Regions from separate parts of the Acidovorax sp. NN32 genome, predicted to be linked through region 1. Evidence: predicted binding sites of a transcription regulator. Region 1 holds the regulator's gene; each other region holds the start of a gene.

Region 1 (10,287 bases):
CCGCGTTGTTGCGCTTGTAGCCGGTGGTGGAGACGTTGGCCAGGTTGTGCGAGATGACGTCGAGCTGGGTCTGCTGGGCAGACATGCCGGTCTTGGCGATCCAGAGGGAGTTGATCATGGTGCTTCCTTTTGGCGTGGCGGCGCGGGGCGCGACCTCAGCCGTTCATGCTCAGCAACTGGCTGGCGGTCTTGTCGTTGGTTTCGGCGGACTGCAGCAGGCGCATCTGCTGTTCGAACTGGCGCGATGCGGCAATCATCCCGACCATGCTTTCCACCGGATTCACGTTCGAGCCTTCCACTGCGCCTGCCAGCATGCGGGCGTTGGCGTCATTGGCAATCGGGTCGCCGGACGTGGTGCGAAACAGCCCGTCGTCGCCGCGCTTGAGCGGGTCTTCCGGGGTGGGAGTGGCCAGCTTGAGGCGGCCAATGGCCTGCGCGGGCTGGCCCGCTGCCTTGGCAGTGACCGTTCCATCCGAGCCCAGCGTGACTTCGGCCCCCGGCGGGACATCAATGGGCGCGCCGCCATCGGACAGCACGGGCAGTCCGGTAGGGGTGAGCAGCTGGCCCGTGGCCGACACCTCAAAGGTGCCTGCGCGGGTGTAGGCCTCGGTACCGTCAAGTCCCTGCACGGCAAACCAGGCATTGCCCACGGCCATGGCGTCGAGGTTGCGGCCGGTACGCTGCACGGGGCCGGGCGTGCTCACGTGGCCCGAGGTGGCCTCCAGCGCAAACACACGGGTTTTGGAGCCATCTCCCTGGATCGGGACCGAGCGGAAGGTGGACATCTCCGCACGAAACCCCTGGGTGGAGGCGTTGGCGAGGTTGTTGGACAACACGGCCTGCCGGTGGGCGGCCGCGTTGGCGCCCGTCATCGCGGTGTAAATGATGCGGTCCATGGGGGCTCTCCGTTGTCCAGGGCTGTTTCAGTGCAGAGTTCTTACGAACCGTTCCCGATCAACGCAAGTTCACCAGGGTGGACATCACCTGGTCTTGCGTCTTGATGGTCTGGGCGTTGGCCTGGTAGGCGCGCTGTGCGGTCATCATGTTCACCAGCTCGGCGGTCAGGTCCACGTTGGAGTCTTCCAGCGCGCCCGAACGCAGCGACCCAAAGTTGCCGTCGGTGGCCGTGCCAGCCACCGGCTGGCCGGATTCAAAGGTGGCGACCCAGTTGTTGCCGCCTACCGAAGCCAGGCCCTGCGTATTGCGGAAGCTCGACAGCGCCAGCTGGCCTTCTGCACGGGTCACGCCGTTCGAGTAGCGGGTCATGATCATCCCGTTGTTCTCGATGTTGATGCCCGTGAGCTCGCCCGTGGTGTAGCCGTCCTGGCTCAGGTTGGAGACCGAGAACTTGTTGCCGCTCTGTGAGACTTTGTCCAGGCTCACCGCCACATCAAACGCGGGCAGGTTGTTGGGGTTGGGCGGGGTCGGGTTCACGTTCAGCGTGAGCGCGAAGCCCGTGGCGGGGGGCGTGGCCACGGGGGCCGTGATGGCGCCATTGTTGTCAAACGTGATCTGGCCTATAGGAGTTGCCACCACGGGAGGCACTGCCGTGGGGTCGTCCAGCTGGTCGTACACGTCCCAGGTGTTGTCGGTGGCGGTCTTCTGGAAGTACAGGCTCACTGGCTTGGCCACGCCCTGGCTGTCGAACACGTTGATCGACGTGCCGTAGGTGGCGCGCGGTGTGGCCGGGATGGGCGGCGTGGCGGCAGGGTCGCCGGCCGCATCGGTGGCCGTGGCCGGCAGGTTGAATGCTGCCGTGATCGTGGTGGTCTGCTTGGCAGGGATGGGCTCGGAGGTGGGGAACACCATCGGGATGGGGTCGGTGCCCGAACGCAGGCCGGTGACCGGGTCCACGGGGTAACCCATCACGTTGGCGTTGTCGTTGGTGATCATGTTGCCCTCCTTGTCCAGCTTGAAGTTGCCGGAGCGGGTGTAGGCGGGTGTGCCATCGGGCAGCGTGAGCGTGAAAAAGCCGTTGCCGTTGATGGCGACATCCAGGCTGTTGCCCGTGATCGTGAGATTGCCCTGTGTGAACTGCTGGGAGACCGCGCCCACTTCGACGCCGATGCCCGCATTGGTGCCGCCGGACGAGCCGATGGCGGACGCCACCATTTCGGCAAACTCGGCCCGCGAGGCCTTGAACCCGACGGTGTTGGAGTTGGCGATGTTGTGCCCGATGACGTCGAGGTTCTTGCTGGCGGCGTTCAAGCCAGAGAGGCCTTGCTGAAAGCTCATGGTGTTCTCCTGATGGGGGCTATCACTGAATCGGCCGGGTTAGACCAGGGCCTTGATCTGGCTGTAGTTGATGGTTTTTCCGTTGGCCAGGGTCAGCACCAGCTGGCCGTCCTCGGCACCTGCGGCCGTGACCTTGGACAGGGCCAGCGACGTGCTGTCGATCTTGGTCGAACCATTGACGGCACTAACGCGGAACTGCAGTCCCTCGGTGGAGCCGGTGTACTTGCTGGCATCCCACTCGAAGGTGTGGCGCCCTGCAGCCTTGGCACCCAGGTCCATGGTCTCGATCACCTGGCCGCCAGCGGTCATCACCTCGACCTTCACCTTGGTGGCGGCCGAGGCCAGCTCAAAGCCACCCTTGCCGGCCTTGTCGGCCACGGCCAGCGTCGAGCCTTCGGTCATCACGTTGCGGCCAATCAGGGCCGTGCCCTGCATCACCTGCAGCGAGTTGAACTGCGCCGACATGCTCTCCATCGTCTGGTTGAGCTGCTGGATGCCGGTCACCGTGTTGATCTGCGCAATCTGCGAGGTCATCTGGGCGTTGTCCAGCGGGTTCATCGGGTCCTGGTTGTTCAGCTGTGCAACCAGCAGTTTCAGGAAGCGGTCCTGCGCGGCTGCAGGGTCGGTGGCGGCGTTGGCCTTGGTGCCGGTCGCATCGGTGACCGTGGGCGCGCTGGTGGCGGAGTTGAGGATCATGGTGGCGTCCTAGAGTTACTGGCCCATCTGCAGGGTCTTGAGGAGCAGCGACTTGGCCGTGTTCATGACCTCGACGTTGTTCTGGTAAGAGCGGGAGGCGGAGATCATGTTGACCATTTCCTCCACGGCGTTGACGTTGGAGTGCGTCACATAGCCTTCCGCGTCTGCCGACGGGTGGCTGGGGTCGTGCACGCGGCGGCCGGGAACGTTGCTTTCGTTGATGGAGCTCACGCGCACACCGGCCGAGCTGTCCGCGCCCATGGGGGCGGTCTGGAATACCACCTGGCGCGCCTTGTAGGCCTGGCCGTCGGGGCCTGCCACGGCATCGACATTGGCCAGGTTGCTGGCCACCACGTTGAGCCGCTGCGACTGCGCGCTGACGGCGCTGCCCGAGACGCTGAAGATGGAGAACATGGACATGGGGAGACTCGCTTTCTGCGCTGCACTGCGGATGGCTTATTGGCCCTGGATCGCGCTGAGCATGGTTTTGGCGTTGCCGTTGATGAAACGCAGCGTGGCTTCATAGCGCACGGCGTTGTCTACAAAGTTGGCGCGCTCGCGGTCCAGGTCCACCGTGTTGTTGTCCAGGCTGGGCTGGGTCTGCACGGAATAACCCAGCGTGCCGGGTGCGCCGGTGCCCGTGCTGGCCGCTGGCAGCGGAATGTGGCGGGGGGCTGTGGCGCCCTTGGCCCCCAGGTTGCCCGTGGTGCTCACCGAGCCACCCGTGGCCAGGCGGGTCACGCCCGAGCCCAAGCCCGTGGCTTCGCGCATCGCATCGCCAAAGCTGAAATCGCGTGCCACGTAGCCCGGGGTGTCAGCGTTGGCGATGTTGCTGGCGATGGCGCGCTGGCGCTCGGCACGCAGTACGAGCGCGTTGCCGAGAAAGTCCAGCCGGTTGGTCATCTTGTCAAGCATGGTTGCCTCACACCCTGGGTTGCAATAGGAGCCGGTTGGGGGTTTCCGGCGTGGTTCGATTGTGAAAGCCGCCGCTTTTTTCTAAAGCACGAAGAACGCGGAAATGGGTGCGCAGTTTCGGGTTTTGCGCAGGGCTCGCCTGCCTATAGTTCCAGTCGTGAAAGAGTCTTTGCCGCCCCGCGCGGTCAGACCTGTTGACCTGCGATGCCCAGGAGGCCCCATGCCATCGATCTTCGTTTTCCCCTTCGTGTCCCCTTTGGTTCGCGCGGGCGCTCTGGCGAGCGCCGGGCGGCGTGCTGTGGCTCGGCACGCTCTGGCGGTGGTGCTGGGGTTGACTGCAGTGGCTGGCAGCAGCGGGGCCGCGCTGGCCCAGGCGGCAGCCGACCCCAGTGCCGACCTGGGCCCGCTGACCCAACGCTGGCTGGATGACGCGATGTCGCGCAACCAGGCTTCCGGCTTGCCGCTGCGCATGGAAGTGAGCGTTGGCTCACTCGACTCGCGGCTGCGGCTGGCGCCGTGCGCGCGGGTCGAACCCTACCTGCCGGTCGGCGCCCGGCTGTGGGGCCGCACCCGCCTGGGGCTGCGCTGTGTCGAGGGGCAAACCGCATGGAACGTTTACCTGCCGGTGACCGTCAAGGCATTTGGCCCGGCTTGGGTGCTGACCGGCCCGGTGGCTCCGGGGACGGTGCTGACCGCCAATGACGCCACCGAGGCGGAAGTGGACTGGGCCGAAGAGTCGGCAGCCGTGATGGCCAACCCGGAAATGTGGGTCGGGCAGGTCGCCGCGCGCCAGCTGGTGGCCGGCCAGGCATTGCGCCAGACCATGGTGCGGCCCCCCCAGCTCTTTCGCGCAGGCGCCCAGGTCAAGGTGATTGCCCAGGGCCCCGGCTATGCAGTCACCTCCGCAGGGCAGGCCATGTCGGCAGGCGCTGCGGGGCAGATTGTTCGCATCCGCATGGATAATGGCAGGATAGTAAGTGGAACTGTGAATGAGGTTGGGACAGTGGTCGTCGCTCTTTGATGACGGGGCGGTGATAAATGGCTAAAGTCCGGGCCAAATGGGTCGAAAACATTGCTACTGTGCCCCACATCAAACGGGGTGGTGGAGAGAGCGATGAAGATTGGTCAAAAACCGGAACTCCCGGGCGCCTTGGCGCAGACGGGGCTTGCCAAGCAAGCCAAAAGTCCTGCCAGCGCTGCTGAAGGAGCCGCCAAAGACGCTGCGGCTGTGTCAACCGCCGGTGTGCCCGTCACCGTCTCCACCGCTGCCCGTGCGCTGGACCAGACATCCCGTTCCACAGGTGATTTTGATGCGAGCAAGGTCAAGGCGGTGCGGGCGGCCATCGAAAAAGGCACTTTCTCGGTGGACGCCGAAGCCATTGCCGACAAGATGCTCTCCAACGCCCAGGAAATCCTGGCCCGCTCGCGCGGTTGATTCCTCAGCGTCCCGCACGCACCTTTATTGACAGACTTGGCAGGCAGGCGCTATCCACCTCACAATGCGCCATGTCCCTGGAAGAATCCCTCTCGGCTGTTGAACAGCTGATCGAAAAAGTCTCCGCCGCCCTTCTCGCGGCAGACCCCCAATCCCTGGAAAAGAACAGTGTGGCCCTGCGGGATGCAGCGGCCCAGTTCGCGCGCGTTCTGGAGCAGACTGCAGCCAGGGGTCTGCCCGTGCCGGCACAGCTGCAAAAGCGAGCCCGGGCCATTGACGATATGCTTGCCGTGCACCGCGAAAGCCTGGCGCGCCTGGCCGTGAATGCCGATCGCCAGGTGGCAGGCTTGGTGCCGCAGGCGGGCACACCCTCCACCTACGGCGACGGTCGGGGCGCACAGGCCGGCAAGCCCGGCGTGGCCCGTATCTACAAATCGGCTGGTTGAGCCAAAAAAGATAGCTGCTGGCGCTTGTCCCTGTTGGCTTTGAGAGGAAAAACCTCTCAAAGCCACGGATTACAAGTGCAAGCATCTATTGTTTTGACCGTTACCAGTGAAGGCCGGAGGATTGAACTTCGATGTCTGCTCGGCGCGGTTACCCCTGAAACGGTCGCAGCCCCCGACCAGTGCCACCGTGGAACTGGCTCCGCCAGGCCACTGGTGGCGTCCCCCTTCAGGGGGAAGGCGCCGAAGGCGACTCAGGGGGTAGTCAATGCGCCCGCATCTTGGCCCGCAGGCGTGCGATGGACTGGCTGTGCAGCTGGCACACCCGAGATTCGGTCACCCCCAGCACGGCCGCGATCTCCTTGAGATTCATGTCGTGCTCGTAGTACATGCCCATGATGTGCTGCTCGCGTTCGGGCAGGGTCTTGATGGCATTCACCAGCGACATCTTGAGCCGTTGGTCGCGCAGCAATTCCAGAGGGTCTGCGTCGGCGTCTGCCACATGGCGGTCCAGAAAGCCGTCATCGTCCTCGTTGCCATGCGTCATGTCCTCCAGATACACCAGTTGTGTACCCCGAACCTTGCCGAGCAGGCTTTGGTATTCGACCAAGCTCATGCCCATCTCGCTGGCAATTTCAGACTCCAGCGGGCTGCGGCCCAGCTTCTGCTCCAGCCGGTGCACGGCGTGTTCGATGTCTTTCTGGCTCTTGCGCGAGCTGCGGGACATCCAGTCGCCCTCGCGCAGCTCGTCGAGCATGGCGCCGCGGATGCGCTGGGTGGCAAAGGTCTCGAACTGCACACCCTGGGCCACTTCGTAGCGCGACAGGGCTTCCGCCAAGCCCATCATGCCAACCTGGATCAGGTCGTCCAGCTCCACGTTGGGAGGCAGCTTGGCGATCATGTGGTGCGCGATTCTTCGCACCAGCGGGACGTGCTGGCGGATCATCGCATCACGATCGAGCTGGCCTTTGGCGGTGTACATAGAGAGCGTGTTATGCACTTTTACGTGCCCACGAAAGCCGGGGCAAGGCCCGACAACGAGACGCAGGACGCGCCGCAGTATCAATACTGCCAGCGGCCTGCAACGACGTGGCCGGGCCTTGCCCCGGCTTTCCCTCCGGGTTGACCCCAGAGGCAGGCACTCGCCGCGTTGCAGCACTTGCCAAGGCCCCGGCCTTGGCTGCGCACTGCGCCTTGCGATCACCGGCCTCTGGGGTCAACGTGGGTACGTAAAAGTGCATAACACGCTCTAGTCAACGGCTCCGGACAAATCAGATCAATGGCTCCGGACAAAATGCGCAGGCATGGCTGCCAAGTTGCTGGGTGGCAGCGCTGTCAGCGACTCACTGATAGTGCCCGCATTTTCCAGCAGTTGCAAGGCCAGGCGCTGGAGGTCCTGAGGGTTCTGTGTGGCGATGGTGGTCGTGCGGACGGGGCCGCCCAGGTGGCGTTCCGCGCAGTCCTGCAAGGTCGTCAGTGCATGCTGGGTCTTGCGCCGTTCTGCGGGCGTGGTGCCGCGCAGCAAAGCCGCCACCATACAGGGCAGTCCTGTGTGCACCGCGATCTGTTTGAGGCTCTTGTAACTGGTCAGCACACCAGCCGAGCCGTCGCCCATCACCACCAGCGGTACGGTGGCGGTGTGCGTCAGCAGCGGCCCCAGCGTGGCCGCAGGCGCGTGCAGCACGATCAGCCCGTAGGTTCGGAAATAGGGCAGCAGACAGGGCAGGGGTGCGGTCTCGTTGCGGCTGGCCTCGCGGCTGATGCGCTGCAGGCCTTTGGCTGCGGGAATCACTGCCAGCGATGAGGCCATGGCCCCCATGTTGAGGCTGACGCCCTCGTTCCACGGCGCTTGTTGCAGCAGGTGCAGCAAACCCGGGTACTCATCCGTCTCCTGCGCTGTGCCGTCGAGCACCACGACCGGGTAGCCCAGGCGCTGCAGGCTGGCGCAGATCTGCCAGAGCGTCTCCAGCCCGGTGCCCGCGTTGTCCTGGCTGGCAACAGCCACCACGCGCAGCTCTGACTGCGGGGTGAAGCTGTGCAGGCCGGCTGCCTGGTGAAAACCGATATCAAGCATCGACCAGCCCCCGTTCGTTCATGGTGTCGGGCGAATGCGAGAAGAAGAAATTCAGGTCGGTCGCCTTGGGGTCGAAGGCCGACTTGGCAGGCGCGCGCATGGAGGTGCTGATGAGCTTGTGCGCATCGGCACGTTCCCAGTCTTCCGGCACACGCTGGCCGTTGGTCACGCCGCGCAGCACCATCTGGTGGCGGATCAGTGCGTCGATGGCGGGGCCCAGCTTCACGGCCTCGTCCACCTTGGACAGGATGGCTTGCTGGGAACCTTCGGTCTTGAATGCGGTGAGCACGTCATCGAGCGTGTCGCCATGGCAGCCTGCGTTGAGCACCAGCAGGCGGTTGACGTGGGGCAGGTCCAGCACGTCCAGCATGTCGCGCTTGCGCGGGTCGCGGGGGGCCACGCCGGTGGTGTCGATCAGCACCATCTTCTTGCCGCTGAGCAGGCCCAGCAGGTCTTGCAGCGCGGCGCGGTCGTGCGCCAGATGGGCCACGATGCCCAGCATGCGGCCGTAGCTGCGCAACTGCTCGTGCGCGCCCACGCGGTAGGTGTCCAGCGTGATCAGGCCCACGCTGCCCGGGCCATGGATGCGCGCACACAGCGCGGCCAGCTTGGCCGTGGTCGTGGTCTTGCCCACGCCGGTGGAGCCCACCATCGCGAAGATGCCGCCTTGCTCATACAGCGGAGGCTCGGCCAGGTCGGTCTTGAGGTTGCGCTCCAGCACATCCATCAGCCAGCGCACCGACTCGGCGGCCGACAGGTCTTCGGGCATGCGTTCGAGCACGGCGCGGGCCAAAGATGGGGAGTAGCCTGCACGGATCATCTTGAGCATGAGGTTGGACTGGATCGGGTTCTGGCGCGCCTGGCCCAGCCAGGCCATGGTGTTAAAGCGGTCTTCGATCAACTCCCTCATGGCATGGAGTTCATTCATCACGCTTTGCTGGTTGTTGTTCGACTGGGCCAGGTGGGCGCTGGCGGCTTCCTGCCGGCGGCGTGGAGGCTCCGGTGGAATGTCCATGGGGATGCTGCGCAGCGGGTTGTGGCGCACGACGGCGGGTGCTGGCATGCGTTCGCGCTCGGGCTCCTGGTCGCGGCTGCGCTCCGACAAGGTTTGTGGTTCGGCCGGGCCGTTGAGCGCCTCGTGGCGGCGGCGCAGCATGCGCTCGCGCACGTAGTCCTGGAACGACAGCGTGCTCATCGCCAGCTGCTCGGTGTCTTCCTCGACTGCGTTGCGGCCCAGGGTGCTGGCTGCGGCGGTCTGGCTGGCGCGCTGGGGGGCGCTGCGCGCCGGTGTGGGGGCCAGCAAGGGCGGGTTGCTGGACGCGCCTGCACTTCCATCCAGGGCCGACAGCGTGTCTTCGGCCGTGGCCACAACCTCGACGCCGTTGGCCGTGGGGCGGTTGGACAGGATGAGGGTGCCCTCTCCAAAGGCCATGCGCGCCTTGGCCAATGCCTCGCGGGAGGTGGGGGCGGTAAAGCGTTTGATGTTCATGCTGATGCACCTCTAAGGATCGGCCCAATGCGGATGGTGTGGGTCTCTGGAATTTCACTGTGCGCAAGCACCTGCAGCCGGGGCGCCACACGGCGCACCAGGCGGGAGATGGCGTTGCGGATCTGGTCGGGAACCAGCAGGCAGGCGGGCAGGCCCATCTCTTCCTGCTTGAGGGCCACCTCGGCGGCCTTTTGCGTGAGGATGTCGGCCACGCCGGGGTCCAGAGCCGGTCCTGCTGCGTTGCCCAGGGCTTGCACCAGCAGGCGTTCCAGGCCCGGCTCGATGGCAATGACGTTGAGTTCGCGGGTGGGGCCGTAAATCTGCTGGACGATGGCGGGCGACAGTGCAATGCGCACGCGGCGGGCCAGCTCGACCGGGTCTGTGATGCCACCAGCGTGCTCGGCCAGCGTTTCGATGATGGTCCGGATATCGCGGATGTGCACAGACTCTTCCAGCAGCAGCTGGAGGACCTTCTGGAACGTTGCGATGGAGACCATTTTGGGGACCACTTCTTCGATGAGCTTGGGGGCTAGCTTGGCCACGTGCTCCACCAGTTGCTGGGTTTCTGTGCGACTCAGAAGCTTGGCGGCTTGCACTTGCATCAAGTGTGACAAATGGGTGGCCATCACGGTTTCGGAATCAACGACGGTAAAACCCGCCATTTGTGCAGCTTCCTTCTGCCGTTCGTCGATCCAGTGGGCTGGCAGGCCAAAAGCGGGGTCGGTGGTGGGGGTGCCAATCAGGGGCGTGGTGATACCGCCGGGGTTGATGGCCAGGAACATGCCGGGGAAGGCCTCGCCTTCGCCCACCACCACGCCACGCAGCGTGATGCGGTAGCCGCTGGGCTTGAGTTCGAGGTTGTCGCGCACATGCACGGCGGGCGGCAAGAAGCCCACTTCTTGCGCAAACTTGCGGCGCACGCCCTTGATGCGGGTGAGCAGGTCGCCCTGGCGGCTCTTGTCCACCAGGCTGATCAGGCGGTAGCCCAGCTCCAGGCCCA
Region 2 (10,287 bases), 320 kb from region 1:
GCCCGCAGCTGGACGGACCACCTGCTGTGGCACCACGCTGCGCACACCGTGGACCTGTTCGCCTACCAGGCGGGCAGCCCCATCGTGAAGGCCAACGCCATCCAGGGTCCTATCCACCCCACGCTGGGCATTGCGATGGACATGAGCATCCAGCTCAAGGCGGCCAACGGCGCCATCTGCACGCTGAGCTTGAGCTTCAACAACGACGGCCCGCTGGGCACCTTCTTCCGCTACATCGGCGACACCGCCACCTACATCGCGCGCTACGACGACCTGGTGAACGGCAAGGAAGAGAAGATCGATGTGAGCAAGGTCGATGTGAGCATGAACGGCATCGAACTGCAAGACCGCGAGTTCTTCGCCGCCATTAAGGAAGGCCGCGAGCCCAACGCCAGCGTGGCGCAGGTGCTGCCGTGCTACCAGGTGCTGCACAACCTGGAGCTGCAGCTCAACGCAGGCTGATTTCAAGCCAAATAAGCTGCTAGCGCTCATCCATCAAGCGCTAGCAGCTATGTATTTAATAGCTTAAAGGGGCGTGCTGCTTCACCCCTTCAAAGCCGCTTTGTTCTCGATGATGCGCGAGACCAGGCCGTAGTCCACCGCCTCTTCGGCCGACAGCCAGTGATCGCGTTCGATGTCGGCCAGCACCACCTCCAGCGGCTTGCCCGTCTGCCGGGCAATGGTGCGCGCAATGCGCTCGCGGGCTTTCACAATCTCTCGCGCCTGGATGGCAATGTCGCTGGCCGGGCCACCTGCGCCGCCGCTGGGCTGGTGGATCAGAAAGCGTGTGTTGGGCAGGCAAAACCGCCGCTCGCGCGGCGCCGCCAGGTACAGGTGCGTCGCCGCGCTGCCCACCCAGCCGGTGCCGATCATGTTCACCGGCGCGGTGATGAAGCGCACCAGGTCATGCATCGTGTCGCCCGACTCCAGGTGCCCACCGGGCGAGCTCACCAGCATGTCGATGGGCTCGGCGCTCTCGGCATCCAGCGCAATCAGCCGCCGCGCCACATCGGCGGCCAGGGTGTCGGTGATGGTGCCGAAGACCAGCAGGGTGCGGGCCTTGAAGGCCTTTTCTTCCAGGTACGACGTGCGTGGCTCGGAGCCTGGGGTGGCAGGTGGGGTGTTGGTGTCTGGCGTGTCCATGGGGGCAGGTCCTTGAAAAGAGTGACAGGACTGCCATGACGAACGAGACACGCCGGGCGTGACACCCCTCAGCCTGCGGCCACGCGCTGCCCCGGCGCGATGGTGGGCGGCGCCGCATTCAGCGTCTCGATCGCAAACCCCGCCGCCGCCTTGTAGCGCGCCATGAAGCCTTCGCGCTCTTCGCGCGGCAGCACGTCGTCGATGTGGTCGAACACCCCGCCGCAGCGTTCGTCCACCAGCCCCAGCAGGCCAAAGGGGCCGGAGCCCCGGTTGCGCAGCACCAGCGCCGAGATGTCCTTGCACAGCGTGTCGTCATAGGCGCGCAGCGCCTGCGGGCCCACGCCATGCGCAATCAGCTGCGCCCCCAGCACGCGCGCATCCACAATGGCCTGGCTGGCGCCGTTGGAGCCCACTGGGTACATCACATGTGCGGCATCGCCCAGCAGCGCCACGCGGCCGTCCACCCAGGTGGGCACGGGGTCGCGGTCGATCATGGGGTATTCAAAAATGTCCTTCGCACCCCGCAGCATCGCGGGCACGTCCAGCCAGCTGTAGTTCCAGCCGTCAAAGTGGTGAGCGAATTCCTCCAGCGCCACACGCCGGTTCCAGTCGCCCTGCTGCCAGCCGCCCTGGTTGTCCACCGTGATCTCGGCGATCCAGTTGATGGTGGCCAAGCCCGTGGCCGGGTCGGGCGGTGTGATGGGGTAGAACACCACACGGTGCCGCAGCGAGCCCACGCCCACAAACGAAGCGCCCGTTCGCACAGGCACCCCCGGCGTGGTGCCGCGCCACATGATGGCACCGCCCCACTGGATGGGCGGCTGCGCGGGGTGCATCTGCGCCCGCACGGCCGAGTGCAGGCCATCGGCGGCGATCAGCAGCGATCCGTCCACTTCCCGGCGTTCACCATCGCGTGTCTCGATGATCGCCGTCACACCGTCGGCATCTTGCCGGTAGCCCACCACCCGCCGCCCCAGTTGCACGGCGTCGTCGCCCAGGCGTTCTCGCACGGCGTTGAACAGCATCATCTGCAGCTGCCCCCGGTGTACCGAGTACTGCGGCCATTGGTAGCCCGCCTCCAGCCCGCGTGGCTCGGCGTACACCTCGTTGCCGTTGCGCCCCACCAGCGCCCATTCGCGCGCCTGCAGGCCAATCGTGTCCAGCACCTCGTTGCCAAACCCCAGGTCGTGCAGCTCCCGCACAGCGTTGGGCTGCAGGTTGATGCCCACGCCCAGCGGCTGCAGCTCGGGCACCGATTCAAAGACGACGCAGGGCACGCCGATCTGGCGCAGCGTGAGGGCCGTGGCCATGCCACCGATGCCGCCACCAGCGATCAGCACGGGGCGGACGGAAGAGGGGTGTGAAGTAGAAGATGCGCCAGACATGCCGGGATTGTCCATGCAATGGCGGGCGGAGCTTGTCGCGGACGCCGCAGGCGAATGCGGCGCTGGTGCATGCCGGGTGCGGGGGCTTGCAGACTGGGAGCGCCCACTCAGCAAGCCATTCTTGTCAGGCGTAGGTATCGACGTTGTTGCCCAGCCCAGCGGGTTGATTCTTTGCGGATACTGCCTTCTGCTGCTGTGCGGCACTGGCCGCAGCGCCTTCGGCCTTCGCTGCCTGGGCCCGTTGCTGCTCTTGCTGTTGCGCGCGCTGTATCGCCGTGATCTGGGCCTGCACCATCTGAATCTGGGCCTGCAGCAACTTGGCCTTCTGTTGCTTGGCCTTGGCATCCATGTCGGAGCTGGCCAAGCCCTTGAGCTGCTCGGTCAGCTCGCGCAGCTGCTTTTGCAGCTTGGCGATGTCGCTGCTGCCACTGGAGGAAGAGACCGGGCCGGTGGTGGAGGTGGTGCTGGCAATTTGCATCCCTGGTTATCGGCAAGGCGCAAGGAAAGTTGACCGGCGGCCCTCTCGCGCTGCGGGCTGTTGAACGCCGCCAACCCATGTGACGGAGGTAGAGACAACAGCCTGCGAGCCATTGTCTGCCGATGTGTGGCCGGCTTCAGCCTGTGGCACCATGCCCCGATGCAGAACGATGAACACCTGATGGCGCTGGTGAACGCCAGCCGCAGCACCTTGCTGCGTGCCGCAACGCGCCTGCTGGGCCCGGCCGAGGCCGAGGACGCCGTGCAGGACGCCTATGTGCGTGCGCTGGAGGCCAACGCCCCGGCGCTCAATGCGGCCCAGGCGTGGCTGCTGACGGTGGTGCGCAACCTGGCCATTGATCGACTGCGTCGCCGTCAGTGGATGGCGCAGTGGGCGGCAGAGACCATCCAGGCAGCGCAAGGGGATGCCCTCGTTTCGGTCGCGCCTTCGGCAGAGGCCGATGCCGCGCTGGCGCAGCAAGCCACGCTGGCGTTGCGGCGGCTGGCGGCGTGCGTGACGCCCGTGGAGGGGGCTGCGGTGCTGCTGCATGCTGTGTTCGATGCCAGCCACGCCGAGCTGGCGCAGGCCACCGGCCGGACGGAGGCGGCCAGCCGCCAGCAATTGCGCCGCGCGTTGCAACGCCTGCGGCGGGCCGAAGAGGAGGCCCGCCGTGGTGATGGGCACGATGAATCCAAGGACGCCGACCCTGCGCTGCTGCGCCTGTACCTGCAGTCGCTGCAATCGCGGGACGCACAGGGCCTGTGGGCCCTGCTGCGCCAGCCGCCGGTCAGTGCATTGGCCATACATGGTGCGGTGCATGCCGTGCTCCCGTTGCAGCACCAAGCCCGACGCCCACGGGCCAAGGCGGGTGGTGTGGTGCAGGTAGGTGGGCAACTGGGTTTGGTGCTTACGCTGGATGGCGTGACACTGTGCGTGTTGCCCCTGGGGCCATGCGCCGAGCTGGCGCACGAAGGCGTGGTGGCCTAGCCGACGCACCCGCACAACAGCAATTGCCAGCCGCCCGCCTGCACAAAAAGACGTTCGCAGCACCATGGCCTCTCAGACCACCCCCACCTTCTTTGCCACCCCGAAGGCGTTCCGCCAGTGGCTGGAGCGCCATGCAGACAGCGCGCCGGAGTTGCTGGTGGGTTTTCACAAGGTGGGCTCGGGCCGCCCCAGCATGAGCTGGTCGGAGTCGGTGGACGAAGCCCTGTGCTTTGGCTGGATCGATGGCATCCGGCGGCGCATTGACGAGCACACGTATTCGATCCGCTTCACCCCGCGCAAGCCGTCGTCCATCTGGAGCGCGGTCAACATCGCCAAGGTGGAGCAGTTGCAGGCGGCAGGCCGCATGACGCCCGCGGGGCTCGCGGCCTTTGCCCACCGAAAGGCGCACAAGTCGGCCATCTATTCCCACGAGCAGGCGGCAGTGGTCGAGCTGCCGGCGTCGCTGCAGCGCGCCTTCCAGCGCAACAAGGCCGCGTGGCGGTTCTTTCAGGAGTCCACGCCACCCAGCTATCGCAAGAGCATGCTGCACTGGGTCGCATCCGCCAAGCGCGATGCGACCCGCGAGGCACGGTTTGCGGAGTTGGTGGCCGCCTGCGCTGCGGGTGAGCGCATTGAGCTGTGGGCCAAGCGGCCATCGGCCGCAAAATCTTAGGCCCCGCACCCAAGCCCGAGCCACCCGCTGGGTTGCCGCGCTTGCCGTAAGCTCGCGACATGCAACAAAGAAACCTTGGACCTTTCTCCGTCTCGGCCATCGGCCTGGGCTGCATGAACCTGTCGCACGCCTATGGCGCGCCGGTGTCTGCCGAGCAGGGCGAGCGCGTGCTGCTGGCTGCACTTGATGCGGGCGTGACGCTGTTCGACACCGCCACGCTCTATGGCTTTGGAGCCAACGAAACCCTGGTGGGCCGTGTGATGAAGCAGCACCGCAGCCGCTTCACGCTGGCCAGCAAATGCGGCATGCAGGGGGTGGATGTGGCGGGTGACGGCAAGCTGGTGCGCGTGATCGACGGGCGGCCCGATACGCTGCGAAAGACCTGCGAAGACAGCCTGCGCCGCCTGCAGACCGATGTGATCGACCTGTATTACCTGCACCGCTGGGACAAGAGCGTGCCGATTGAGGAAAGCGTGGGCGCACTGGGCGAGCTGGTGCGGCGGGGGCACATTCGCACTGTGGGTCTCTCCGAGGTGTCTGCTGCCACGCTGCGCCGCGCGCATGCCGAGTTCCCAATCACGGCGATGCAGACCGAGTATTCACTGTGGACGCGCAACCCCGAGATTGCCGTGCTGGACGCCTGCCGAGAATTGGGCGTGGCCTTTGTGGCGTTCAGCCCGGTGGCACGGGGTTTCTTGTGTGGCGGCTTGACCGATGTGAGCACGCTGGACGCCAAGGACATTCGCCGTGCCATGCCGCGTTTTGCACCCGAGGCGTATGCGGCCAACCTGAAGCTGCTCGATGGCTACCAGGCGATTGCACGCGATGTGGGCTGCACGCCCGCCCAGCTGGCCCTGGCGTGGCTGCTGCACCAAGGTGAGCACATCATCCCCATCCCAGGAACCACGAACGTGGAGCATCTGCACGACGACCTGGGTGCCGTGAACGTGCGACTGGATGCTGCCACCATGGAGCGTCTGGGCGCGCTGATCAATGAGCGCACGGTGGTGGGCAATCGCTACAACGCCCAGAGCGCGCGCGAAGTGGATACCGAAACGTTTGAAGACCGCGCGGCGTAAGCGGCGCGGTCTTTGACGCGTTTATCGATATAGGCCGCTGAAACCGGCGTGGCTCAAGCCAGTGGTCGCCGCGCAGCGCCTCAGGGGGGTACTTTATCTCCCGCGCAGGTTGCCCTTGTCATCGGCGATCACGATCTCCACGCGGCGATTCATCGCACGGCCTTCGGGCGATGCGTTGTCGGCCACGGGGTGGGCCTTGCCGTAGCCGCGTGCGGTGATGCGGCTGGTGTCCACACCGCGCTGCACCAGCGCGTCGCGCACGGCTTGGGCGCGTCGGTCTGACAGGTCCTGGTTGTAGCTGTCGCTACCCACGCTGTCGGTGTAGCCCTCGATCAGCAGTTTGCGGTCCGGGAACTGTTTGAGGAAGTTGGCCAGCTTGTCCAGGCGCGGGCCGGCCTGGGCGGAGAGCTCGGCCTTGTTGAAGGCAAACAGCACATCGCCCAGAGTGACCAGCAGGCCGCGTTCGGTTTGCTGGGCTTCGAGTTCGCGCAGTTGTGCTTCGAGGGCGCGCACACGGTCTTGTGCGGCGTTGGCCTGGGCCATGGCGGCCGTGGCCTGGGCCTGCTGTTGGGCCGCACGTTGCTCTGCGCTCATCGCCTGTTGTTGGGCTTGCTGGGCGCGCAGGCGGGCTGCGTCAGCCTCTTGGGTGCGGGCCTGCAGGCGGATGCGGTCGGCTTCGCTGCCCGCTTGCTGGATGTTGGCATCGAGCTGGCGCGCGCGGGCCGCGTTGGTGGCGATCTCGGCGCGTTGGCGGGCGATGTATGCCAAGTGGTTGGTCTCGGACGTGTCGCGGTCATCGGCCCACACGCGGTCGGCCTTGGCGAGTGCGTCGGTGGCTTGCTTCAGTTCGAGCTGCGCGTACTGGTTGACGGCCGGGTCTCCTGCAGCGGTGCTCACTGCGGTACGGGCCTCTTCCAGCGCGGGCGATGGGGTGGTGCTGGCGCAGGCGGCCAACAGGCCTACGGCAATCAGGCTGGTGCACAGGGCGGTGGTTCGGTGAAAAAAGCGATGCATGGTCAGGTGTTCCTTGAAATGGGGGGGAGGTCAATCGCGGGGCCTCAACGGTGTTGGGCGTGAGTCGAAGCCAGGTTGGGCGCTAAGGCTTCAACGTCTGGCGCTGGCCTAGCGCGGCGATCGGCGGTTGATTTCTTCTTGCAGCGCTCGGATGCCGTCTTGCACTTGCGTCAGGTTGGCGGCATTGCTGGCTGCGTCGGCGCGGGTTTCGGCCACGCGGGCATCTACCTCGGCCTCAGCGGCCAGGCGGCGCGCGGCCACATAGTCCTTTTCAGCCATGGCTTTTTCGGCCTGCATGAGCTTCTCGCGCGCTTGTTGCAACTGCACGGGGGCGCTCGTGGCTACAGCCGGGGCAGCCGCAACGCGGTTCACGGTGGTGCGGCTCACGGCCATTTGCTCGGTGGGTGCGGGGGTGGAGGAACAGGCGGCCAGTGCGCCCAGTGCGAGTGCCGCTGTGGCGGTGCGGATCAGTGCGGATGAATGCATGGTGTGGTGGACTCCTGTGGAGGTTGTGGGATGTGCCGCACCGAGGTTTCGGGCGGGCAGCCAGCGATGTTCTGGTGTTGATGCATTGTTGGGGCCCGCGCAGTACCGGGGCGTAGGCCCTGCCTCTGTATTGCTGTGGGGCATGTCTTACGAACACTTGCAAACGGGGGCAGACCAGCGGCGCATTGGCCGTTGCCTGATCAACTGCGGAACTCTGACTTCCACGGGGTCTCGATCAAGGACGTTGCGCACCTCAGCGCTCCATTGCGGGGCTGAAGCGCCCTGCATGGCCGAGGTCACGGGTCGACCCCGTGTATCAGCCCCGCCCCCGCGCGCCCCATCCCGTCACTGCACCACGAAGAGGAGAGTCCCCGCATGCAGCCATCCACCTTTATGACCTGGGTCCAGGAGACCACCTTTGCCGGCGTGCCGCTGTGGAGCCTGTGCGTGGCCCTGGCAGCCACCACGGCCACCTATGCAGCCATCCTTGTGGTGCTCCACCTGCTGACCCGCCGCGCCAAGGTGTGGGCCACGCAGTCGCACAGCGGCATGGCGCTGACCATGGTGGATGTGCTGGAAGGCACCAGCCGCACACTGATGCTGGTGGTGGCTCTGCTCGTGGGCGCGAGCCTGCTGGACCTGCCCGGCCGCTGGGAGAGCCGCCTGAGCCAGCTGTGGTTTGTGGCCGTGGCGCTGCAAATGGGCCTGTGGGGCATGCGTGCCATTGGCATTGGCGTGCGCCGCTATGTGGAGCGGCACTCGTCCAGTGGCATGACGCAGGTCAGTGCCTCGGCCACGCTGATGTCCTGGGGGCTGCGCACGCTGTTGTGGAGCGTGGTGCTGCTGGCCATTTTGTCGAATGTGGGTGTGAACATCACGGCCTTCATCGCCAGCCTGGGCGTGGGCGGCATTGCGGTGGCGCTGGCGGTGCAAAACATCTTGGGAGACCTGTTTGCCTCGCTCGCCATCGCGGTGGACAAGCCGTTTGAGGTGGGCGACTTCATCGTGGTGGGCAATGTGTCGGGCACGGTGCAGGTGATTGGTCTCAAGACCACACGCATCCGCAGCCTGCAGGGCGAGCAGATCGTGATGTCCAACACCGACCTGCTCAAGCAGACCATCAGCAACTTTCGCATGCTGGAGCGGCGGCGCATCGTGTTCACGTTTGGCGTGGCCTATGACACCACCCCCGAGCAGGCTGAGGCCATTCCGGGTGTGGTGCGCAAGCTCATCGAAGCCCAGCCGCAGCTGCGTTTTGACCGCGCGCATTTCAAGGCGTTTGGCGCCAGTTCGCTCGACTACGAGGTGGTCTATATCGTCGAAGACCCGGCCTTCAACGTGTACATGGACCTGCAGCAGTCCATCAACCTCGGGCTGCTGCGCGAGTTCAAGGCCATGGGGGTGGAGTTTGCTTTCCCCACCCGCACGGTGCACATCGCAAGTGCTCCAGGGCAGGTGCCGGGGCCTGCGCCGCTGGCTGTGGCGGCCTCAGCAGCGGCAGCTCTTGGGGGTGGTGACCGTTGAATGCCAGGTGTTCCGTACCTGCTATGCGCGGAGGGCGGGCAAAAAAAAGCCGGTGGCCTTGGCAGGCGACCGGCTTGAACAGGGTAGTTGCTACTAGCGCTTCTTCATCTTCAAAGGGAAAACTTTTCAAGACCTGCGCAAACAGGCCTGAGTCCGCCGTTGCGTTCCGGGGACAAGCATGGCGCCTGATCCCCTTTTGCGCAAGTCTTACTTACTTGGATACCACGCGCACCATTTCCAGGCACTTGTTCGAGTAGCCCCATTCGTTGTCGTACCAGCTCACGACCTTCACGAAAGTGCCGTCCAGGGCAATGCCAGCGTCGGCATCAAAGATCGAGGTGCGGGTGTCGCCACGGAAGTCGGTGGCCACCACCTTGTCTTCGGTGTAGCCCAGAACGCCCTTCAGGGCGCCTTCGGACTGGGCCTTCATCTCGGCCTTGATTTCTTCGTAGGTGGCAGCCTTGTCCAGTTCCACCGTCAGGTCCACCACCGACACGTCGGAGGTGGGTACGCGGAAGGACATGCCGGTCAGCTTCTTGTTCAGCGCAGGGATCACCACGCCCACGGCCTTGGCAGCACCGGTGCTGGAGGGGATGATGTTTTCCAGAATGCCGCGGCCGCCGCGCCAGTCCTTGTTCGAAGGGCCGTCCACGGTCTTTTGCGTGGCGGTGGCTGCGTGCACGGTGGTCATCAGGCCGCGCTTGATGCCCCACTTGTCGTTCAGCACCTTGGCCACGGGGGCCAGGCAGTTGGTGGTGCACGATGCGTTGGAGATGATGGCCTGGCCCGCGTAGGTGTCGTGGTTCACGCCGAACACGAACATGGGGGTGTCGTCCTTGGAGGGGGCCGACAGGATGACCTTCTTGGCACCAGCGTCCAGGTGCTTCTGCGCGGTGACCTTGTCCAGGAACAGGCCGGTGGATTCGATCACCACGTCGGCGCCGACTTCGTTCCACTTCAGGTTGGCGGGGTCGCGCTCTTGCGTCAGGCGGATCTTCTTGCCGTTGACGACCAGGGTGTTGCCCTCGACCGAGACTTCGCCCTTGAAGCGGCCATGCACCGAGTCGTACTGCAGCATGTACGCGAGGTACTCGGGCTCCAGAAGGTCGTTGATGCCCACGACTTCGATGTCGCTGAAGTTCTGGATGGCCGAGCGCAGCACGTTGCGGCCGATGCGGCCGAAGCCGTTGATACCAATCTTGATCGTCATAGGGAGCCTCTTCAAAGTTGCAAAGTCGAAATCGGGAATCTGCCGCCGCGCGCCCGCTGGCAGCGGGGCACAGCGGGCAGGAGAAGTTTTAGCGGGCCTTCTTGGCGGGCTTCAGGCGGGCCGCGCCGATGGCCACCAGCACTGCGTCGGCCACGTTCTCTTCGGTGAAGCCGTAGTGCTTGAACAGCACCGGCGCGGGGGCCGATTCACCGTAGGTGTCGATGCCCACCACGGCGGCGCAGCCGTATTTCCACCAGCCGTCGGTCACGCCCATTTCCACGGCCACGCGGGGCACGCCGGCGGGCAGC
Region 3 (10,287 bases), 2.5 Mb from region 1:
CGATGGTGCGGCGCTCAAACGCCAGCCCTTTTTCGTGCAGAACGATGGCCACGCGCTGCACATAGGGGCACAGCGCGTGCGAGACCAGGGTGAGTGCGGATGCGGCTGTTCGCGAGCTCATGCGGCCCATCCTTGAGCGTGTGGGGCACAGAGGGTGTTCAACAGGCAGGCAATGCAGGTGCAGGTGTGTTTCATAGGCGGGCTTTCTATGGCAAGGGGGTAGACATCGCCCGCGGTGTATCTACCGACGTATGGCGACCAGCAGAATTTATGATTGCAATGACGCAAGCAAAATAAGCAAATATGAAAACATCAATTGCATCCACGCAATACCAATTGGGCGCCGCAGAGCTGGAAGTGCTACTGGCCATGGTGCGCACCGGCACCTTGGCAGCAGCCGGTGAACGACTTGGCGTGGATGCGTCCACGGTGTTCCGTGCCATCCAGCGCATCGAGCGCGGGCTGGGCCAGTCGCTGTTCGAGCGCTCGCGCGCGGGCTACCGCGCCTCAGAGCTGGCCCAGGCCCTGGCCGAGCAGGCCGAGCGCGTGGAAGCCGCCCTGGAGGCCGCCCGCACGGCCACGCAGGCACAGCCCGAGCAGGTGTCGGGCACGGTGCGCATCTCCACCACCGACACCCTCCTGCACGGCCTCATCGCCCCCGCCCTGCAGGTGCTGCAGCCCCGGCACCCGGCCCTGGTATACGAACTGCATGCGGGCAATGAACTGGTGAGCCTGACGCGCCGAGACACCGACATCGCCGTGCGCGCCACCAAGCGTCCGCCACAACACCTGGTGGGTCGGCAACTGGGCATGATCCGATCCGCGCTGTACGCAGGCACCGCCAGCCCGCTGGTCCTGTCCGACGTGGAGGCGGGCCGCGCAGCCTGGATTGCGCCCGACGACGCGCTGCCCGACCACCCCTCGGTGCGCTGGCGCAAAAAGCAATACCCCAAGTCGCAGCCCACCTACCGCGTCAACAGCCTGCTCACCGTGATGGAGCTGGTGGCCCTGGGCATGGGCGTGGGGGTGCTGCCCCTCTTTCTGGCCCAGGGCCGCAGCGACCTGCGCCCACTCACCGGGTCGCTGGCCGACTGTGAAACCGAGCTGTGGCTGCTGACGCACCCCGAGTCGCGGCACCTGCGGCGCATTGCCGCGGTGTACGGGCATCTCGCGGAGACGGTGCAGTTGCCCTGACGCACTCGGGCCTTCCCGTCTCCCTCCCAGCTTGCTGCCAGCACGTTGTCAGCAGCCGGTCTTCACAGTGAGCGCCCATGACCATCACACAGTTCTACGGCGCTTCCAGCCTCGACGGCTTCATTGCCACGGCAGACCATGACCTTGGCTGGCTCTTGCAGTTCGGCGAGATCGAGGGCTCCAGCTACCCCGCTTTCATCCGCGACGTGGGTGCGCTGGCCATGGGCTCGCACACCTACGAATGGATGCTGAAACACGCCATCGACGCAGGCCAGCCATGGCCCTACGTGCAGCCCACATGGGTGTTCAGCACGCGCACTCTGCGCGCCATCCCGGGCGCCGATGTGCGCTTTGTGCATGGCGATGTGCGGCCCGTGCACCAGTCCATGGTGCGGGCCGCAGCGGGGCGCAATGTGTGGATCGTGGGCGGGGGCGAGCTGGTGGGGCAGTTTTATGATGCGGGCCTGCTGGACGAGTTGATCGTGCAGATCGCACAGGTCACACTGGGTGCGGGCAAGCCGCTGTTGCCACGCCGGATCACACAACCGGCGCTGCGCCTGCAGTCGGTGACAACGCTGGGCGGCCTCTTTGCAGAGCTGCGGTACAAGGTGCCGCCAGCCTCGCAACGCAACCCATAGCCACTCTCTTGAAGCTATTGTTTTTATAGCTATTTGCGCTTATCCATCAAGCGTCAGCGGCTCTTTGGACGCAAAAATTCTTAACCCAGTGGCACCGCCTTGTTCACCGGGTGCGACAGTACCAGTGATGTGGAGACGCTGCCAAACGCGGCCAGCGCATCCACCACACGCTCCAGGTCGGCGGGCTGGCCGAAGGCGCAGCGCACCACGAAGCAGTCTTCGCCGGTCACGCGCACCACACCCAGCACTTCGGGCAGGGACTGGAACAGCAATACATAGCGCTGGATGTGCTCATGCGTGGTGCGCACCCGCACCACCGCCTGCAGGCCCAGGCCCACGGCGTCCAGGTTGATGCGGGCCGCGTAGCCTGCAATCACGCCCGCGTCTTCGAGCTTTTTCACACGCTCGCTCATCGCAGGCTGCGACAGGCCGATCTGCTTGCCCAGCGCCGACAGGCTTTGCCGCGCGTCGTGCTGCAGGGCCATGAGGATCTGCCGGTCTTTTTTGTCCAGTTCCACGGGGTGCTTTCTTAGAGCCTGTTCAAAGTCTTTTTGGAGTCGCACAAGTGCCTTGCCCGAAGGGTTGGAGTGAAATCGGGCCGACGAACTTGGAAGTGTTTGGCGCCTCGGCTGCTTGCATGGGCATGAGCCCATGCAGCGCATCCGAAGCATCACTCATACCGATTGCACTCCAATGCGATCTCCAAAAAAACTTTGAACAGGCTCTTAACGATGACTTCAAGGTTTGGGCGGGCGATTTCCGATGAGCCCCCCTGGCCGGAACAGCGGCGGTTTCCTATTGTTGGCGGGCAGTGATGGATCTGCTTTGAGAACATGGACATTGAATGACGACGCGACCTGTTTTGCTGATTCCGGGCATCTACAACTCGGGCCCGACACATTGGCAGTCATTGTGGCAAACCCGGCACGCGGGCGCGGCGCGGGTGGAGCAGGCCGACTGGGACCACCCCGATTGCGACACCTGGGTGCGCACGCTCGATGACGCCATTGCTGCATCGCCCCAGCCCCCCATCCTGGTGGCACACAGCCTGGGCTGCCTGGTCGCGGTGCACTGGGCCGCGCGCCACCACCGGCCCGTGCAAGCGCTGCTGCTGGTGGCGGTGCCAGACCCCGGGGGGCCGAATTTTCCGGCCGACGCCAAAGGCTTTGCCCCACTGCCTGCCGTGCTGCCCGCCCAGCCCGACCTGCCGAGACGGGTGCTGATGAGCAGCACCAGCGACCCGTATTCCACCCCCGGCTTTTCGGCGCAGTGCGCCAGCGCCTGGAACGCCGAGCACGTGGTGCTGGGTGCGCGGGGCCACCTCAATGCCGACAGTGGCCTGGGTGACTGGCCGCAGGGATGGGAGCTGGTGGCGCGCTGGCGCGGAGAGTGAGAACCGCTGCGGGGATTGCCACGCCCCTCTGAGAGCGCAGGCCCAGAGCGCTCAGGCCCCAGTGCCTGGAACCTCCGCGTCAGCCACCGATGGCTTGCGCCTGGTCCATCACGAGGTAGCGCTTGACCAGATCGAAGAAGCTCTCGTAGAAAGCGTCCTTCGAGATGGTCTCGCTGCCCACCTTGACCAGCGATTCGCTGCTGGCAGAAAACGGCAGCGACACGGACCCGATGGCACCCACGCCCACGCTGGCCGAGTTGTTGGTCTTGCGCAGGGCATAGGTGTCCTGCAGCGCCGTCACAAAGCCCAGGCTCACCTTGCCGTCATTGGCCTCGGGCACACACACCACGCGCACCACCATCTGCAGGTGCGACTCGGCTTCGGGCTGGAAGCTCTTTTTGCCCTCCACCAGCTCCGGCTGGTGGGTGGAGATGATGTAGCCCTGGCTCAGCAGCGCGCGGCGCGATGCCTCGCAGGTCTGGGCGGGCGTGGCGTCAAACAGGCGCGAGTAGGTGGCCACCGAACCAAAACTCTCCTGCACCCCAAACGTCTTGGGCGTGGTGCCCACACAGCCTGCCAGCAATGCGGCCAGAGCCAAGCTACCTGCAGCGGCGCCAGAACGAACAGTAAAGCGGGTCGGGAAAAGGCACAAACGCAAGGGCGGGCACTCCTTCGGGGTCATCAACATCATCAAGAAAGTCGTCATTGCGGGGGGCATTTCCGGTTGCCATAGCGGCGCAGAACGGCTGCCATGGCGTTCTGACAGTCTGCACCACACCCGGTTCCCGTCGATTCTAGAAAGCCCTATGCCCAGCCTGGCACAACGCCCTTGCCCGTGGAGGGGCTGAAAGCGTGGTAACCACAGCCCAAAGCCCTGCACACATGCCCTGCGCACCATTTCGGGCATTGCACGCGTCAAGGTATCAATTTGCAGCAGCCCGTAGAGACAACACGCCAGATGCTACACTATTGATAGCTGTTAGCGCTTATCCATAAAGCGCAAAGTGGCAATTTGGCACAACATTCTGTCACCTGCCTTCTTGCTCGCCTTCCACCATTTCTCTCTCCCTCTGCTGCCGTGCCCCTTGCCTCCCTGCTCTGCCTGGTCGTCGCCATCAGCGACGGCGACACCCTGACCGTGCGCTGCGGCGCGCCCGGTGCCTACCAGCAGGTGAAGGTGCGTATCGCCGCCATCGACGCGCCCGAGTCACGCCAGGCCTTTGGCCAGAAGTCACGGCAGCACCTGGCGCAGCTGTGCTTCAGGCAACGCGCCGCGCTGCAGCCGGTGGACGAAGACAGCTATGGCCGCACGGTGGCCCATGTGCGCTGCGGCAGCGCCGATGTGGCCACCGCCCAGGTGCGTGCCGGCCTGGCCTGGGTGTACACGCCCTATGCCGAATCCCGCCCGCAGCTGGTGGCGCTGCAGCGCCAGGCGCGCAGCAGCGGCACAGGGTTGTGGTCACAGAAGCGGCCGCTGGCGCCGTGGACCTACCGGCACCGGCACAGCCAGCGCTGACCCTCTTGTCACACTGCCTCAGGTGCGCAGCAGTGCCAGCACGCCCTGGGGCATCTGGTTGGCCTGCACCACCATGGCGTTGCCCGCCTGCTGCAGGATCTGCTGGCGGGCCAGGCTGGCGGTCTCTACCGCGAAATCCGTGTCGACAATGCGCGAGCGGCTGGCCGACAGGTTTTCGCTGCCGATCTGCAGGTTGGCAATGGCCGACTCCAGCCGCGAGGACTGGGCGCCGATGACGGCGCGCTGGCTGTTCACGTAGTCGAGCGCGCGGTCTACCGACACGATGGCCTGTGCGGCCGAGGTGGTCACGTCCAGCGTGTTGCGCAGGCCCATGGCCCCCAGGCCAATCGCGCCCACGCGGGTTTCCAGGGTCTGGTTGGCATTGGCGCCCACCTGGAACACCTTGGTGCTGATGGCGCCGCTGGTCGAGGCAATGTTTTCGTAGGTCTCGGTGAAGCCCTGCAGCGCGTCCTTGCCCGAGCGGCTGCCCTGGTTGGGCAGCGCCGCCTTGGCGTCGCGCACCATGCCGCCGTCCACGTCGGCGCCGCCAATGGCGCCGGTGTCGGCATTGTTCAGGTCAAAACCGCCGATGAAAGCCGCGCCGTTGAGCCCATACTGCGTGAGCACATCCCCCGCGTTGGTGAAGGCCCCGGCCGAGGCTGCGCCAATGGCCGCGTCCAGCGTGGAACCGGGGTTGTTGCTCATGTAGGTGAGCACATCCTTGATGCCGGTGCCGCCCGCCGTCTTGATGCGGTCGTGCATGTAGCGCACGGCCGAGTAGCTGGACGAGTAGAACTCGCTGGTATTGCTGGGCCCGCCAATGGCCGCCACCACGGCCGCCACGCCCAGGTTGGCCACGTCGTTGCGCACGCGCTCTTCGGCGCCGTGGATGAACTCGGCCGCGCCTTCGGCAAACCACAGGTGGCTGCCGGTGATGTTCTGCCAGTTGGTGGAGCGGGCCATCACCGCGTGCACCATTTCGTGGGCAATCACACGGTCGTTGTAGAACGGCGCAGCGCCGCCATTGGGCGGGTTGGGTGGCACGAAGTCGGCCATGTCCACCTGCAGCACCAGGTTGTTGCCCCGCCCCTGCCCGTCAAACCCGGTGACCTGCACATAGGCGGCCACACCGCCCGCGTTGTCGGTAAAGCCGGTGTAGCGGATGTCGATGGCCGCGCCATCGCCCTGCAGGCCAAAGTAGCTGCGGATGAGGTTTTCGCTGCTCTCCAGCCAGCTGCCCGCGCTGGTCAGGCCGTCAAACACGGACAGCAGATTCTCGTCGCCCACCACGCTGGCGTCGGAGCGGTCGAACACGTCCATGCCGTTGAACTGCGTGGTGCGCCCGGTGCGGTCGATCTCTTGCGCCAGCCGCGTCACCTCGGCCTGGATGGCCTGGCGGTCGGACGCGCTGTTGGTGTCGTTGGCGGCCTGCACAGCCAGTTCGCGGATGCGCTGCAGGCTGGCCGTGACGCTCTGCAGCGCGCCCTCGGCCGTCTGCATGAGCGACAGGCCATCGTTGGCATTGCGTACCGCCTGGTTCAGCCCCCGGATCTGGGAAGTGAACCGCTCGGAGATCGCCAGGCCCGCCGCGTCGTCCTTGGCGCTGTTGATGCGCAGGCCCGAGGACAGGCGCTGCACGGTCGTGGCCATGTCACTTTGTGCACCGCCAAGCCGGCGCTGCGCATTCAGCGACATCATGTTGGTGTTGATCGTCAACGCCATGGCACGCCCCGGGGACTCCTGGTCAAAGCAGATGAATAGACAAACGGTACGAACCGGTCGAAGCGGCACGCCCAGCCCCACGCAGCAGCAGCGCCGAGGCCGCAAACCCGCTTCTTCCTCTCTGCCTTATCGGCGGGCCAGGGCAAAACCTGAAGACCCATTTCTGCGGGTCTTTCCCCAAGCCCGAGCGTGCAGGCCGCACAGCCGCTAGCATCCTGGGGTCTTTCCCATCTGGCCCCCAGCATGCGCTGCCCCGGCCGACCCGCTCCGTTTTCATGACAGTCCCCCATTCCCCCCCTGCAGCACCCGATGCGGAGACCTCCAGCGTCTACGGCCACTCCGGCTTCATTTCCTTTCTGATCGCCCGCGTGGTGGCCGTGGTCGCCACCCAGGTGCAGGCCGTGGTGGTGGCCTGGCAGGTGTATGACCTCACCCGCGAGCCGCTGGCACTGGCCTATGTGGGTCTGGCGCAGTTTCTGCCCATGCTGGCCCTGCTGCTGCCAGCAGGCGATTTGATCGACCGCTTTGACCGCAGGCGCATCCTGGCGCTGGCCTGGTCGGTGGGCGGCGTGTGCAGTGCCCTGCTGTGGTGGCTGGCGGGCCATGGGGCCAGCGGCGTGGCGGGCATTTATGCGGTGCTGATGCTGTATGGCTGCGCACGCGCTTTTTCGGGGCCAGCCATGCAAAGCCTGCTGCCGCAGATCGTGCCGCGCGGGCAGCTCGCGCAGGCCATTGCCGCCAACAGCATGCTGATGCGCGTGGCCAGCATCGGAGGGCCGATGCTGGGCGGGCTGCTGTATGCGCTGGGCGGGGGCGAGTTGACCTATGCCGTGTGCTGCGCGTGTTTTGTGCTGGGCGTGGCGCTGCTGCTGCGTGTGGTGGTGGCCCATGCCACTGCGCCCGGCCCCGCGCAGGGAACGATGTTCGAGCGCTTTGGCGCAGGCATCACCTTCATCCGCACCCGGCCCATCATCCTGGGCACCATTTCGCTGGACCTGTTCGCCGTGCTGCTGGGCGGCGTGGTGGCCCTGCTGCCTATCTATGCGCAGGAGGTGCTGCATGTAGGCCCGGCGGGCCTGGGCGCGCTGCGCAGCGCCATGGCCGTGGGCGAGGTGGGTGCGGGGTTGTACCTGAGCATGCGGCCCTTCAACCGCCATGTGGGCCGCACCATGTTCATCGCCGTGGCGGTGTTTGGCGTGGCCAACCTGGTGTTTGCGCTCTCGCACTGGTTCTGGCTGTCGTTTGCGGCGCTGATGGTGGCTGGCGCGGCCGACATGGTAAGCGTGTACATCCGCGGCGCGCTGGTGCAGTTCTCCACCCCCGACACCATGCGCGGGCGGGTGAACGCGGTCAACATGCTGTTCATCGGCTCGTCCAACGAGCTGGGCGAGTTCCGCGCGGGCACCAGCGCCGCGTGGCTGGGCGTGGTGCCCGCCGCCGTGGTGGGCGGGCTGTGCACGCTGGGCGTGGTGGGCGGCTGGATGCTGGCCTTCAAGACACTGCGCACGGTGGACCGTTTCGAGGAAGCTGCGCAGGCCAGCAGCTGAGCGGTTCAGCGACGGTGCGACAGCCCGTGTAAACAAGCTCCGGGGCGTTTGTGTCGCGCAGGTAAAACCCGCGCGGCAGGCTTGCACGGCGCATTGAGGCGGAGCACCATGCGCCCACTGCCTGTCCCCAAGCGCACCCCATGAACGCTCCTTCCGCCCCGCCCCAAGGTCCTCTTCAACGCCGCACCGTGCTCGCAGGCCTGCTGGGCATGGCTGCCACCGCCCCGCTGGGCCTGGCCCGCGCCACCACCCCGGCGGGCGCCGCTGCCTGGAACACCGCCGACGAGCCCACCCTTGCCCGCCTGCTGGACCGCGTGACCTGGGGCAACACCCCCCAAGGCGCACAGGCGCTGCCACCGCAAGGGGTTGCGGCCTATCTGGCCGCGCAGCTGCGCCCGCCGCCCGCCACGCTGCCGCGCGCGGCCCAGGCGCAGATCGACGCCATGGCCATCACCCGCACGCCCCTGCCCGAGCTGGCCGCGCGCATGGAGGCCCAGCACCAGGCCGCCAAGGCCCAGCCCACCGAGGATGGCCGCAAGGCCGCGCTCAAGGCCTGGCAGCAGGACATGCGCGCGCTACAGCAGGAGGCGGCCGAGCGTTTTGTGCTGCGCGCGCTGTATTCGCCCACCCAGCTGCGCGAGAAGATGACCTGGTTCTGGATGAACCACTTCAGCGTGTTTGCGGGCAAAGGCAACCTGCGTGTGCTGGTGGGCGACTATGAGGAACGCGCCATCCGCCCCCATGCCCTGGGCCGCTTTCGCGACCTGCTGGGTACCACGGTGCGCCACCCGGCCATGCTGCACTACCTGGACAACGCCCGCAACGCAGCGGGCCGCATCAACGAAAACTACGCGCGCGAGCTGATGGAGCTGCACACGCTGGGCGTGGACGGCGGCTACAGCCAGCAGGACGTGCAGGAGCTGGCACGCGTGCTGACCGGTGTGGGCATTGCGCGCCAGCCAGACAGCGACGAGCCCCCGCGCATGAAGCCCGCGCTGCGCCGCCACTACGTGCGCGACGGCCTGTTCGAGTTCAACCCCCAGCGGCATGACTGGGAGCCCAAGACCCTGCTGGGCCAGCCCCTGCGCGCCGAAGGCCTGGGCGAGGTGGACGAAGCGCTGGACCGTCTGGCCCGCGCACCGGCCACGGCGCGTTTCATCACCCGCAAGATCGCGCTCTTCCTGGTGGGCGACAAGCCACCGCCCGCACTGCTGCAGACGCTGGCCCGCACGTTCGAGCGCACCGATGGCGATATCGCCGCCGTGCTGGAGGCACTGTTCAGCGCTCCGGAATTTCGGGCATCGCTGGGCCAGCGCTTTCGCGACCCGGTGCACTATGTGCTGGCCAGCCTGCGCCTGGCCCATGGCGACGCCGTGCTGCCTGGCGCCGAGCCCGCACTGGGCTGGCTGCAGCGCCTGGCCGAGCCCCTGTATGGCCGCGCCACGCCCGACGGCTACCCGCTGGATACGGCGGCATGGGCAGGCTCAGGGCAAATGTCCACGCGCTTCGAGATCGCCCGCGCCATCGGGGCCGGTGTGGCCACCGCCCCCATGCCCACCCCGCGCGAGAAGGAGATGAGGATGGCCGAACAGTCGGCATCGCAGCGCACGCCCCCACCGCTGGCGCAGAGTGCCTATGTGCGCGCCCTGCAGCCCGCCTGGTCGGCCGCCACGCGCAATGCGCTGGCGCAGGCAACATCACCGCGTGAGTGGAACCTGTTGTTCCTTGCATCACCGGAATTCATGCACGGCTGAGGAAACCACCATGCGACGCAGACACCTTCTTCAAGCTCTGGGCGCCAGCGCCCTCGGCGTGCACAGCGCCAGCGCGATGGCCACCCCCGGCGCGCAGGACGTGCGTTTTCTGCTTGTGTTCTTGCGCGGTGGTTATGACTGCGCCAGCCTGCTGGTGCCCACGGCCAGCAGCTACTACTACGAGACGCGCCCGAACATCGCCATCGCCCGACCCGGGCAGGACGGCGGCGCGCTGCCGCTCACGCCCGACTGGGGCCTGCACCCCGCGCTGGCCGAATCGATGCTGCCGCTGTACCAGCAGCGCCAGCTGGCCTTTGTGCCCTTTGCGGGCACCGACGACCTCTCGCGCAGCCACTTCGACACGCAAGACAGCATGGAGCTGGGCCAGCCCGTGGGCGGGCGGCGCGACTACCGCTCGGGTTTTTTGAACCGGCTGGTGGCCGAGCTGAACCCGCGCACCGGCAACACCCCAGCCACGGCCACGCGGCAGCCCATGGCCTTCACCAGCACCTTGCCCCTGGTG

The links. The regulator FliA, encoded in region 1, starts transcription of late flagellar genes. The targets are predictions, from matches to a motif close to CTAAAGTTTNNNNNNNNNNNGCCGNTA.
Positions count from the first base shown of each region.
Region 2: ACT89O_RS23100 (FlxA-like family protein) is a predicted target of FliA. The motif match lies at 3,014-3,040, and genes of this name have one in related genera.
Region 3: ACT89O_RS08590 (flagellinolysin) is a predicted target of FliA. The motif match lies at 6,591-6,617, and genes of this name have one in related genera.

Region 1 is NZ_CP199679.1:4,668,106-4,678,392, reverse strand. It holds gene flgG (flagellar basal-body rod protein FlgG) at 1-118, opposite strand, end outside; gene flgF (flagellar basal-body rod protein FlgF) at 156-896, opposite strand; gene flgE (flagellar hook protein FlgE) at 955-2,235, opposite strand; gene ACT89O_RS21520 (flagellar hook assembly protein FlgD) at 2,275-2,931, opposite strand; gene flgC (flagellar basal body rod protein FlgC) at 2,947-3,351, opposite strand; gene flgB (flagellar basal body rod protein FlgB) at 3,388-3,846, opposite strand; gene flgA (flagellar basal body P-ring formation chaperone FlgA) at 4,067-4,867, shown strand; gene flgM (flagellar biosynthesis anti-sigma factor FlgM) at 4,961-5,281, shown strand; gene ACT89O_RS21495 (hypothetical protein) at 5,353-5,727, shown strand; gene ACT89O_RS21490 (RNA polymerase sigma factor FliA) at 5,990-6,706, opposite strand; gene ACT89O_RS21485 (hypothetical protein) at 7,001-7,798, opposite strand; gene flhF (flagellar biosynthesis GTPase FlhF) at 7,791-9,287, opposite strand; gene flhA (flagellar biosynthesis protein FlhA) at 9,284-10,287, opposite strand, start outside.
Region 2 is NZ_CP199679.1:4,987,184-4,997,470, reverse strand. It holds gene ACT89O_RS23115 (Gfo/Idh/MocA family oxidoreductase) at 1-462, shown strand, start outside; gene ACT89O_RS23110 (ATP-dependent Clp protease proteolytic subunit) at 544-1,143, opposite strand; gene ACT89O_RS23105 (flavin-dependent oxidoreductase) at 1,212-2,528, opposite strand; gene ACT89O_RS23100 (FlxA-like family protein) at 2,653-3,006, opposite strand; gene ACT89O_RS23095 (sigma-70 family RNA polymerase sigma factor) at 3,166-3,993, shown strand; gene ACT89O_RS23090 (YdeI/OmpD-associated family protein) at 4,058-4,666, shown strand; gene ACT89O_RS23085 (aldo/keto reductase) at 4,726-5,745, shown strand; gene ACT89O_RS23080 (OmpA family protein) at 5,839-6,759, opposite strand; gene ACT89O_RS23075 (DUF4398 domain-containing protein) at 6,868-7,245, opposite strand; gene ACT89O_RS23070 (mechanosensitive ion channel family protein) at 7,621-8,769, shown strand; gene gap (type I glyceraldehyde-3-phosphate dehydrogenase) at 8,981-9,979, opposite strand; gene tkt (transketolase) at 10,068-10,287, opposite strand, start outside.
Region 3 is NZ_CP199679.1:1,867,196-1,877,482, reverse strand. It holds gene ACT89O_RS08625 (glutathione S-transferase family protein) at 1-121, opposite strand, end outside; gene ACT89O_RS08620 (LysR family transcriptional regulator) at 304-1,194, shown strand; gene ACT89O_RS08615 (dihydrofolate reductase family protein) at 1,272-1,832, shown strand; gene ACT89O_RS08610 (Lrp/AsnC family transcriptional regulator) at 1,913-2,350, opposite strand; gene ACT89O_RS08605 (RBBP9/YdeN family alpha/beta hydrolase) at 2,677-3,225, shown strand; gene ACT89O_RS08600 (DUF2242 domain-containing protein) at 3,305-3,931, opposite strand; gene ACT89O_RS08595 (thermonuclease family protein) at 4,304-4,741, shown strand; gene ACT89O_RS08590 (flagellinolysin) at 4,760-6,463, opposite strand; gene ACT89O_RS08585 (MFS transporter) at 6,739-8,010, shown strand; gene ACT89O_RS08580 (DUF1800 domain-containing protein) at 8,151-9,764, shown strand; gene ACT89O_RS08575 (DUF1501 domain-containing protein) at 9,775-10,287, shown strand, end outside.